3 regions of the Agromyces sp. GL_144 genome follow, and region 1 is predicted to be linked to each of the others. Evidence: predicted binding sites of a transcription regulator. Region 1 holds the regulator's gene; each other region holds the start of a gene.
What was found. The regulator LexA, encoded in region 1, represses DNA repair genes until DNA is damaged. The targets are predictions, from matches to a motif close to TCGAACANNTGTTCGA.

Region 1 (3,274 bases):
GTGCAGTCGTACGGTTCGCGGTGCACGCGTCCGTCGATCCTCTGGGGCGACGTCTCGCGGCCCGAGCCGATGACGGTCGAGTGGTCGGCGTACGCGCAGTCGCTCAGCGAGAAGCCCGTCAAGGGCATGCTCACCGGCCCGGTGACGATCCTCGCCTGGTCGTTCGTGCGCGACGACCAGCCGCTCGGCGACACGGCGCGCCAGGTCGCGCTCGCCCTGAGGGACGAGATCACCGACCTCGAGTCGGCCGGCATCCGCATCATCCAGGTCGACGAGCCCGCGCTGCGCGAGCTCCTGCCGCTGAAGCGCGCCGACCAGCCGGCGTACCTCGACTGGTCGGTCGGCTCGTTCCGCCTCGCGACGGCGGGAGCGGCATCCGCGACTCAGGTGCACACGCACCTCTGCTACTCGGAGTTCGGCGTCGTGATCGACGCGATCAAGAACCTCGACGCGGATGTCACCTCGATCGAAGCCGCCCGCAGCCGCATGGAGGTCGTCGACGACCTCGCGACGAGCGGGTTCGACCACGGCATCGGGCCGGGCGTCTACGACATCCACTCGCCGCGCGTGCCGAGCGTCGAGGAGGTCACCGCGCTGCTCGAGCGCGCGGTCGGCGAGATCCCGGCGACTCGGCTCTGGGTCAACCCCGACTGCGGCCTGAAGACGCGTGGGTACGACGAGACCGTGGCCTCGCTCGAGAACCTCGTCGCCGCGACGAACGAGGTGCGTGCACTCGCCGGTCGGGAGCCGGCCGCGGTCTAGCACCTTCACCCCGAAGAACGGCGGGCGACGCATCGGGTGTCGCCCGCCGTTCGCGGTTTCGGAGTGGCCGCGTGATCGGCTCGGGCCGGCCCACTCGGGACCGACCGGCTCAGACCGACCGGCTCAGAGCTCCCGGCTCAGACCGACCTGAGCACCGCGACGATCTTGCCGAGCACCTCGGCGGCGTCGCCGAGGATGGGCTCGAACGCACTGTTGCGCGGGAGCAGCCACGTGTGTCCGTCGCGCTGCCGGAACACCTTGACGGTCGCCTCGCCGTCGAGCATGGCCGCGACGATCTCGCCGTTCTCCGCGGTGCGCTGCGAGCGCACGACGACCCAGTCGCCGTCGCAGATCGCCGCATCGATCATGGAGTCGCCGACGACCTTCAGCATGAACAGCTCGCCCTTGCCGACGAGTTGCCTCGGCAGCGGGAAGACCTCGTCGATCTGCTGCTCGGCCGTGATGGGCACACCCGCGGCGATGCGGCCGACGAGCGGGACCATCGCGGCGTCGCCGACCGGGGTCGGGTCGCCGACGGACGGCGCCCGGGTGTCGAGACCGGGGAGCTCGATGAGCACCTCGAGGGCACGGGGCCGGTTCGGGTCGCGCCGGAGGTAGCCGGCGAGCTCGAGCTGATTGAGCTGATGGGTGACGCTCGACAGTGAGGACAACCCCACCGCATCGCCGATCTCGCGCATGCTCGGCGGGTAGCCGCGGTCGGCGACCGACCGCTGGATCGCCTCGAGGATCGAGATCTGCTTCGCGCTGAGGCTCTTGCGGCGTCGGCTGCGGCCGGACTCGCGCTGGTCGTCGAGTTCGGTGCTCATCGTCGCTCCTCTGGGTTGATGCACCGAACGGATGTCGGTGGTGTCTGTTCGAATGTCCTCGGACATTCGAAACTGTATCCGCCCCGCACTGGTGCGGCAAACATCCGTTCGAGTGTGTCGTGAGATCCGGCGTCGAATTCCATTCGAACGAGATCCTTGCGATGTTCGAAGTTCGAAGATATATTCGGAACAGAGTTTCGCATCCGGTCCTCCCGGCCGAGGGCCGGATGCGACTCGCTACAGGAGGTGCGAGATGAGCGCAGTGATGGTCGAAGCTGTTTCGGGCAGTGCCGTAGTGGGCGGTGCCGTGATGGGCGGCGGTTCGTACGCCGGCAACTCCGTCTCCGGCGGGTTCGATGCGTACGCCCTCAGCGGTGCCGTACGCAGCCGGCTCCGCCTCACCCGGCGTGGGCGGGTCGTGCTGACCACGCTCGCCGCGATCCCGGTCGCGGTGTTCGCCATCTCAATCGTGCTCGGCAGCGGGGGAGCCGCGGCCGACGTCGATGGGCCGTCGAACGTGGGCCTCTCCTACCTCACCGTCGCCGATGGCGAATCGCTCTGGCGCATCGCCGAGTCGATCGCTCCCGCCAGCGATCCGCGAGAGATCATCGACGAGATCATGCGCCTCAACGGGCTCGAGAGTTCGACCGTCCAGCCCGGCCAGCGACTCGCGCTGCCGGTCGCGCCGTAGGCGGTTTCGCCCGGTGTCGCGACGGTGACGGGCGATGCGGCCTGCTCGCTAGCATTGATCGGGTGACCACTCTCGACGACCTGCCCATCCGCGATGACCTTCGCGGCCGAAGCCCGTACGGAGCCCCGCAGAAGGCGGTCCCCGTCGCGCTCAACGTCAACGAGAACACGCATCCGATTCCCGAGGCCGTCGCCCACGACATCGTCGCTCGTGTCGCGGCCGCCATCCTCCACCTGAACCGGTATCCCGACCGCGAATTCTCCGAACTCCGGGCGGCATTCGCCTGCTACCTCGGTCACGGCCTCGACGCCGACCAGATCTGGGCCGCCAACGGTTCGAACGAAGTGCTGCAGCATGTGCTGCAGGCCTTCGGCGGTCCGGGGCGCACGGCGCTCGGCTTCGCGCCGACGTACTCGATGTACGGGCTGCTCTCCGCGGGCACCGGCACCGGCTGGGTCGAGGGCGGCCGTGACGCCGAGTTCGAGCTGAGCCCCGAAACCGCGGTCGCGGCCATCCGCGAGCACGACCCCGACATCGTGCTGCTCTGCTCGCCGAACAACCCCACGGGCACGCCGCTCCCGCACGAGACGATCACCGCCGTCGTCGATGCCGCGCGAGGCATCGTGGTGGTCGACGAGGCCTATCACGAGTTCGCCGATCCGGGCACGCCGAGCGCCCTCGACCTGCTCGAGGGCCGCCCTCGGCTCATCGTGTCGCGCACGATGAGCAAGGCGTTCGCCTTCGCGGGCGCGAGGGTCGGCTACCTCGCCGCCGACCCGGCGGTCGTCGATGCGCTCCGCCTCGTGCGACTGCCGTACCACCTCTCCGCGCTCACGCAGGCGGCCGCGCTGGCGGCCCTCTCGCACAGCGACGAGATGCTCGCGATGGTCGACGACATCCGCGGCCAGCGCGAACGCATCGTCGACGAGCTCGGGCGGCTCGGGTTCCACCCGTACCGCAGCGGCGCGAACTTCGTGCTCTTCGGCGGTGTCGA
Region 2 (3,274 bases), 520 kb from region 1:
GTCACCGTGCCGCAGATCGGGGCGATGTACGAGGGCGACTCCTCGCGCAAGCGCACGCTCGTCGAGCACGGGTTCCGGCTCCCGAGCGCGCTCGACAACCGCCCGCTCAAGTGGGACGAGTTCAAGAACCGCGTCGGCCAGAAGGTGTACCTCTCGGCCACGCCCGGCCGATACGAGATGGGCATCGCCGACGGTGTCGTCGAGCAGATCATCCGCCCGACGGGGCTCGTCGATCCGCAGATCGTCGTCAAACCGTCGAAGGGTCAGATCGACGACCTTCTCGAAGAGATCCGGGTCAGGGCCGAGCGCGACGAGCGCGTCCTGGTCACGACCCTCACGAAGCGCATGGCCGAAGAGCTCACCGACTACCTCACCGAAGCCGGTGTCCGGGTGCGTTACCTGCACTCCGACGTCGACACGCTCCGCAGGGTCGAACTGCTGACCGAACTCCGGGCCGGGGTCTACGACGTCCTCGTCGGCATCAACCTCCTCCGCGAGGGCCTCGACCTGCCCGAGGTCTCGCTCGTGGCGATCCTCGACGCCGACAAGGAGGGGTTCCTCCGGTCGTCGACCTCGCTCATCCAGACCATCGGCCGTGCCGCCCGAAACGTCTCGGGCGAGGTGCACATGTACGCCGACGTGCTGACCGATTCGATGAAGTCCGCCATCGACGAGACCGAGCGGCGTCGCGAGCGCCAGCTCGAGTACAACCGCGTGAACGGCATCGATCCGACACCGCTGCGCAAGCGCATCGCCGACATCACCGATGTGCTCGCCCGCGAAGAGGCCGACACCGCCGCACTGCTCGCGGGCCGTGACGCCCGCAAGAAGGCTCCTGTGCCGAACCTCCGGCGCGAGGGCATCGCGGCCGAGGGCGCGAACGACCTCGAAGAGCTCATCCGCGACCTCAACGATCAGATGCTCATCGCGGCGGGCGAGCTCAAGTTCGAGCTCGCGGCCAGGCTCCGCGACGAGGTGTCCGAACTCAAGCGCGAGTTGCGGCAGATGGAGAAGGCCGGACACCTGGGCTGAACCGAAGACGCCCGGGGCCGGATGGCTCGCGCGGCCCCGAATCGAACGTATGTTCGCTCAGAGCACGTGCCGTCGAGGCATCCGTGTCGGTGGTCGTCCTTAGACTCGTAGGGTGCCAGTTTCACGTCTCGATGCCCATTCGCGCCTGAGTGTCCGCGGTGCGCGCGTACACAACCTCCGGGACATCGACGTCGAGATCCCACGCGACGCCATGGTCGTGTTCACGGGGCTCTCCGGTTCCGGCAAGTCCTCCCTCGCGTTCGACACGATCTTCGCCGAGGGCCAGCGGCGCTACGTCGAGTCCCTCTCGGCCTACGCCCGCCAGTTCCTCGGGCAGGTCGATCGCCCAGACGTCGACTTCATCGAGGGCCTGAGCCCCGCAGTCTCGATCGACCAGAAGTCGACGAACCGCAACCCGCGCTCCACGGTCGGCACGATCACCGAGATCTACGACTACATGCGTCTGCTCTGGGCCCGCATCGGCGTGCCGCACTGCCCGGTGTGCGGTGAGCGCATCCAGCGGCAGACCGTGCAGCAGATCGCCGATCAACTCATGCAGCTCGAGCCCACGACGCGTTTCCAGGTGCTGAGCCCCGTGGTGTCGCAGAAGAAGGGCGAGTTCGTCGACCTCTTCCGAGAGCTCGCAGCAGGCGGCTACTCTCGTGCGGTCGTCGACGGCGAGCTCATCCGGCTCGACGAGCCGCCGAAGCTGAAGAAGCAGGTCAAGCACGACATCTCCGTCGTCGTCGACCGGCTCGTCGCCGGGCCCGACGTGCTCGGCCGGCTCACCGACTCGCTCGAGACCGCACTGCGCCTCACCGACGGCCTCGTGCAGATCAACTACGTCGACCAGACCGGCGACGACGCATGGGAGATGTTCTCCGAGAAGCTCTCGTGCCCGAACCAGCACCCGATCCAGCTCACCGAGATCGAGCCGCGCACGTTCTCGTTCAACGCCCCGTTCGGCGCGTGCCCCGAGTGCTCGGGCCTCGGCACCCGCATGGCCGTCGACGAAGACCTGCTGCTCGGCGACCCGGCGCTCAGCATCGCCGAGGGCGTCATCATCCCCTGGACCTCCCAGGGCAAGAGCCTCTACAACTACTACGAGAAGCTGCTCAAGGGCCTTGCCCGCGATCTCGGGTTCTCGCTCGACACACCCTGGCAAGATCTCGACGCCTCGGCCCAGGCGGCCGTGCTGCGCGGCGACAACTTCGAGGTCAAGGTCAAGTGGCGCAACCGTTACGGCCGCGAGATGAGCTACACGTCGGGCTTCGAGGGCGTCGTGCCGTACATCGAGCGGCAGTACCTCCAGGCCGAGACCGATGCGCAGCGCGTGCGCTGGTCCGAGTACCTCCGCGAGGTGCCCTGCTCGGTCTGCGGCGGCAAGCGCCTCAAGCCCGAGGTGCTCTCGGTGCTCATCCACGACGCGAGCATCGCCGACGTGGGCCTCCTGAGCCTCACCGACGCCCGCGCCTTCATGGATCGGCTCCAGCTCACCGATCGCGAACAGGCCATCGCCGCACAGGTGCTGCGCGAGATCAAGCTCAGGCTCGACTTCCTCATCCGCGTCGGGCTCAGCTATCTCGACCTCGCGAGGGCCGCGGCCACCCTCTCGGGCGGCGAGGCGCAGCGCATCCGTCTCGCGACCCAGATCGGCTCCGGGCTCACCGGCGTGCTCTACGTGCTCGACGAGCCGAGCATCGGCCTCCACCAGCGCGACAACCGCCGGCTCATCGACACCCTCGTCGCCCTGCGCGATCTCGGCAACACGCTGATCGTCGTCGAGCACGACGAAGACACCATCCGCACCGCCGACTGGATCGTCGACATCGGACCGGGCGCCGGCGTGAACGGCGGCACCGTCGTGCACTCCGGCAGCTACGAGGACCTCCTCGCCAACACCCGATCGCTCACCGGCGACTACCTCTCGGGGCGAAAGGAGATCCCGATCCCCGAGACGCGGCGTCCGATCGACCCCGAACGCATGATCTCGGTGCACGGCGCCGCAGCCAACAACCTCCGCGGCGTCGACGTCGACTTCCCGCTCGGGGTGTTCACCGCGGTCACCGGCGTCAGCGGTTCGGGCAAGTCCTCGCTCGTGAACGACATCGTCTACCGGGTGCTCGCGAACCGGCTCAACGGCGCGCGCAAGCTGCCCGGCAAGCACCGTCGGGTCACGGGCCTCGACCAGCTCGACAAGGTCGTGCACGTCGACCAGGCACCGATCGGTCGCACGCCGCGC
Region 3 (3,274 bases), 1.7 Mb from region 1:
CTCTGGGTCAACGGCGAGACCCGCCAGAACGGCACGACGGCCGACATGCTCTTCTCCGTCGCGCACGTCATCTGGTATCTCAGCCAGTTCATGGTGCTGCGCCCGGGCGACCTCATCAACACCGGAACCCCCGCGGGCGTCGCGCTCGGACTCGAGGGCAATCCGTACCTGCGGGCCGGCGACACCGTCGAGCTCGAGATCGACGGCCTCGGCCGCGCGAGCCAGAAGCTGGTGCAGGCATGAGCGCCGGGGCGCTCTCCGGAGCCGGCCCGTTCGACGGCCTGGTCGCGATCGTCACGGGCGGGGCATCGGGCATCGGGCTCGCGACCGCGAAGGAGCTCGTCGCGGGCGGCGCGACCGTCGCAGTGCTCGATCGCAACCTCGACGGCCTGCCCGACCCGCTCATCGGGTTCACGGCGGATGTCACGGACCGGGCTTCGATCGACGCGGCCGTCGCCGCGGCCGCTGAGCGGCTCGGCGGCATCGACATCGTCGTGAACAACGCCGGCATCAGCGCGGTCGGCACGGTCGCCGAGAACGACGACGCCGAGTGGGCGCGCGTGCTCGACGTCAACGTCATCGGCATGGCACGGGTCACCGCCGCGGCGCTGCCGTGGCTGCGACGCTCGGATGCGGCATCCGTCGTCAACGTCTCGTCGATCGCGGCGCTCAACGGCCTGCCGCAGCGCGCCCTCTACTCCGCGTCGAAGGGCGCCGTGCTCGCGCTCACCTACGCGATGGCGACCGACCACGTCGCCGAGGGCATCCGGGTCAACTGCGTGTGCCCCGGCACGGTGCACACCCCCTTCGTCGACCGGATGCTGCAGGGCTTCGCAGACCCGGTCGCCGAACGTGCGGCGCTCGACGCCCGACAGGCCACGGGCAAGATGGTCGCGCCCGAGGAGGTCGCGGTCGCGATCGCCTACCTCGCGGACCCGCGCTCGGTCTCGACGACCGGCATGGCGCTCGATGTCGACGGCGGCGTCTCGCACCTGCGTCCGCGGCCGGCGGGAGCGCGCGCGTGAGACGCCTCGCGTCGGTCATCGGCCTGCCTCCCGAGAACCGTGAGGAGTACGAGCGCCTGCACGCCGAGGTCTGGCCCGCGGTGCTCGCGCGCCTCACGGCGAGCAACGTGCGCAACTACTCGATCTACCGCCACGGCGACGTGCTGTTCTCGTACATGGAGTACGTCGGCGACGATCTCGAGGCCGACATGGCGGCGATCGCCGCCGACACCGAGACGCAGCGTTGGTGGTCGGTATGCGAGCCGCTGCAGCGCCCCTTCGCCGAGCGCGTCGAGGGCGAGTGGTGGATGGAGATCCCCGAGGTCTTCCACCTCGACTGAGGTGTCCTTCGACCGAGGTGCGGGGGCTTCCGCGTTCGCTCCGGGGCGTGGCCGAGTGGCCGGGTGGTCGAGTGGCCGGGAGCTCGGGCGTCTGGTCGGCTGGTCGGCCGGCCTTGCGAGTGCAGTGCGAAACGGATGCCCCGTCGTGAGCGGCCGACGGTCGCGGCGATCTTCAACGGTGAGATCACCGTCTCCGCAAGTCGAACATTTGTTCGAAACTCGAGGTGAGACACGTTAGAATCGAGGTATGCGAAGCGACGGTTCAGCACCCCATCTCGGTGGTGATTCGGCGCATGCGTCGCGGTCCGTTGAGGGCGTCGAGGTTGCTGGCGAGGCGGCTGAATCGGCGACCGAACCGGCGGCTGAATCGGCGGCTGGCCTGGTGGTGCGTTCGCCGTATGCCCTCGCGCAAGATCAGCTCGCGGGCCTGGTGGATGCGGTGGTGGGGGCGCAGCGGGTCGAGGCGATGCAGGCGTCGATGCGGGTGGATCTGATGTTCCTCGCGCTGGGTCACGCTTTGCGGGCTGAGGCGGTGTTCGTGGCGTCGTCGGTGTCGGGGTCGCGTCGTCGTGAGATGGCGCACCGCAGTGTCGTGGCGGAGTTGGCGACGGCGTTGCGGGTGTCCGAGCGCAGCATGCAACGTCAGGTCGATGAGGCGTGGACGTTGTCGACGTCGTTGCCGGCGACGTTGGCGGCGATGCGGGCCGGTGATCTGTCGCTGCAGCATGCGCGGGTCATCATCGAGCAGACCGCCGGCGTCGATGACGAGCACGGGGTGTTGTCCCGCCTCGATGAGCGTCTCGCGCAGGCGGCCGTCACGGTGTCGGCGGCGACGTTGCGACGCAAGGCGCGAGCGCTTCGTGAAGAGCTGCTGGCCGAGTCCCTCGCCGACCGGCATCGGGCGGCGCGTGCGACTCGTCGGGTCGAGCTCGAACCGGCGCGTGACGGCATGAGCTGGTTGCACCTGCTGTTGCCCGCGGCCGATGCCGCGCTGATCGCCGACCGTCTCGACGGCACGGCCCGGGTCGTGTTGGCCGGTGACGAAGCTTCCGGTGTCGCATATTCCACGGCTTCGGGTCACGTCGCACCCGATCAGGTGCGTGCCGATACCGCGCGCGATCTGCTGCTCTACGGGGCGTTGCCGTGCGGGGCGGCGTTGGCCGGCGCGGTCGCGTCGGTGCGTCCGAGCGTGCACGTCACGGTCCCGGTGCTCACTCTCCTCGCCGACCCGGCTGCGCGCACCGTTGCCGATGTGCCCGTCGCATCGGCCGTGCTCGACGGGTACGGCCCCATCGATGACGACACCGCCCGCGGCCTCGCAGCGCACGCACCCTCGTTCACCCGCATCCTGACCCACCCCGTCACCGGTACCGTGCTCGACGTGGACCGCACCCGGTACCGCCCGCCGGCGGACCTGAAGCGGTGGCTCGAGGTCCGCGACCGGTCCTGCCGATTCCCGGGCTGCAACCGGAGTGCCGCACGCTGCGAGATCGATCACACCCAAGACTGGGCGTACGGCAACACGACCGCGTTCGACAACCTCGCCCACCTCTGCGCCGCACACCACCACCTCAAACACGAGACCTCCTGGGCGGTACGACACCATGCCGGCGGCGTCCTCGAATGGACCTCACCCGGCGGAAGCACCCACACCACACACCCCGAACACCACATCCCAACCGGCGAATCGGCAGCACCACCAGTACCACCACCATCAGCACCACCACCATCAGCACCGTCCGAGGTGCCCCGGCAGTCGAAGGCGTCACCCGGCGACGCTCCACCGTTCTGAGGTCTCGGTTCCGCGGCTGTGCCCTCGAGGATTCCGTCGTGCGTTCGTGACCCGTCACGCATCGGCATCATCGTCGAGAGCCCGTCCGTGACGGTCCCTGTTGGAACCCGCGGGGCACCCGGCACGGCATGATGGGC

Region 2: a site for LexA is predicted at 1,074-1,089, ahead of uvrA (excinuclease ABC subunit UvrA). Genes of this name have one in related genera too.
Region 3: a site for LexA is predicted at 1,546-1,561, ahead of AC3IPY_RS04050 (HNH endonuclease signature motif containing protein). Genes of this name have one in related genera too.

What each region holds. Positions count from the first base shown of each region.
Region 1 covers NZ_CM174399.1:2,619,054-2,622,327, reverse strand. Annotated here, with positions in the region: gene metE (5-methyltetrahydropteroyltriglutamate--homocysteine S-methyltransferase) at 1-762, shown strand, start outside; gene lexA (transcriptional repressor LexA) at 900-1,589, opposite strand; gene AC3IPY_RS11995 (LysM peptidoglycan-binding domain-containing protein) at 1,843-2,280, shown strand; gene AC3IPY_RS11990 (histidinol-phosphate transaminase) at 2,343-3,274, shown strand, end outside.
Region 2 covers NZ_CM174399.1:2,095,793-2,099,066, forward strand. Annotated here, with positions in the region: gene uvrB (excinuclease ABC subunit UvrB) at 1-1,032, shown strand, start outside; gene uvrA (excinuclease ABC subunit UvrA) at 1,145-3,274, shown strand, end outside.
Region 3 covers NZ_CM174399.1:917,659-920,932, forward strand. Annotated here, with positions in the region: gene AC3IPY_RS04035 (fumarylacetoacetate hydrolase family protein) at 1-243, shown strand, start outside; gene AC3IPY_RS04040 (SDR family NAD(P)-dependent oxidoreductase) at 240-1,025, shown strand; gene AC3IPY_RS04045 (L-rhamnose mutarotase) at 1,022-1,345, shown strand; gene AC3IPY_RS04050 (HNH endonuclease signature motif containing protein) at 1,593-3,137, shown strand.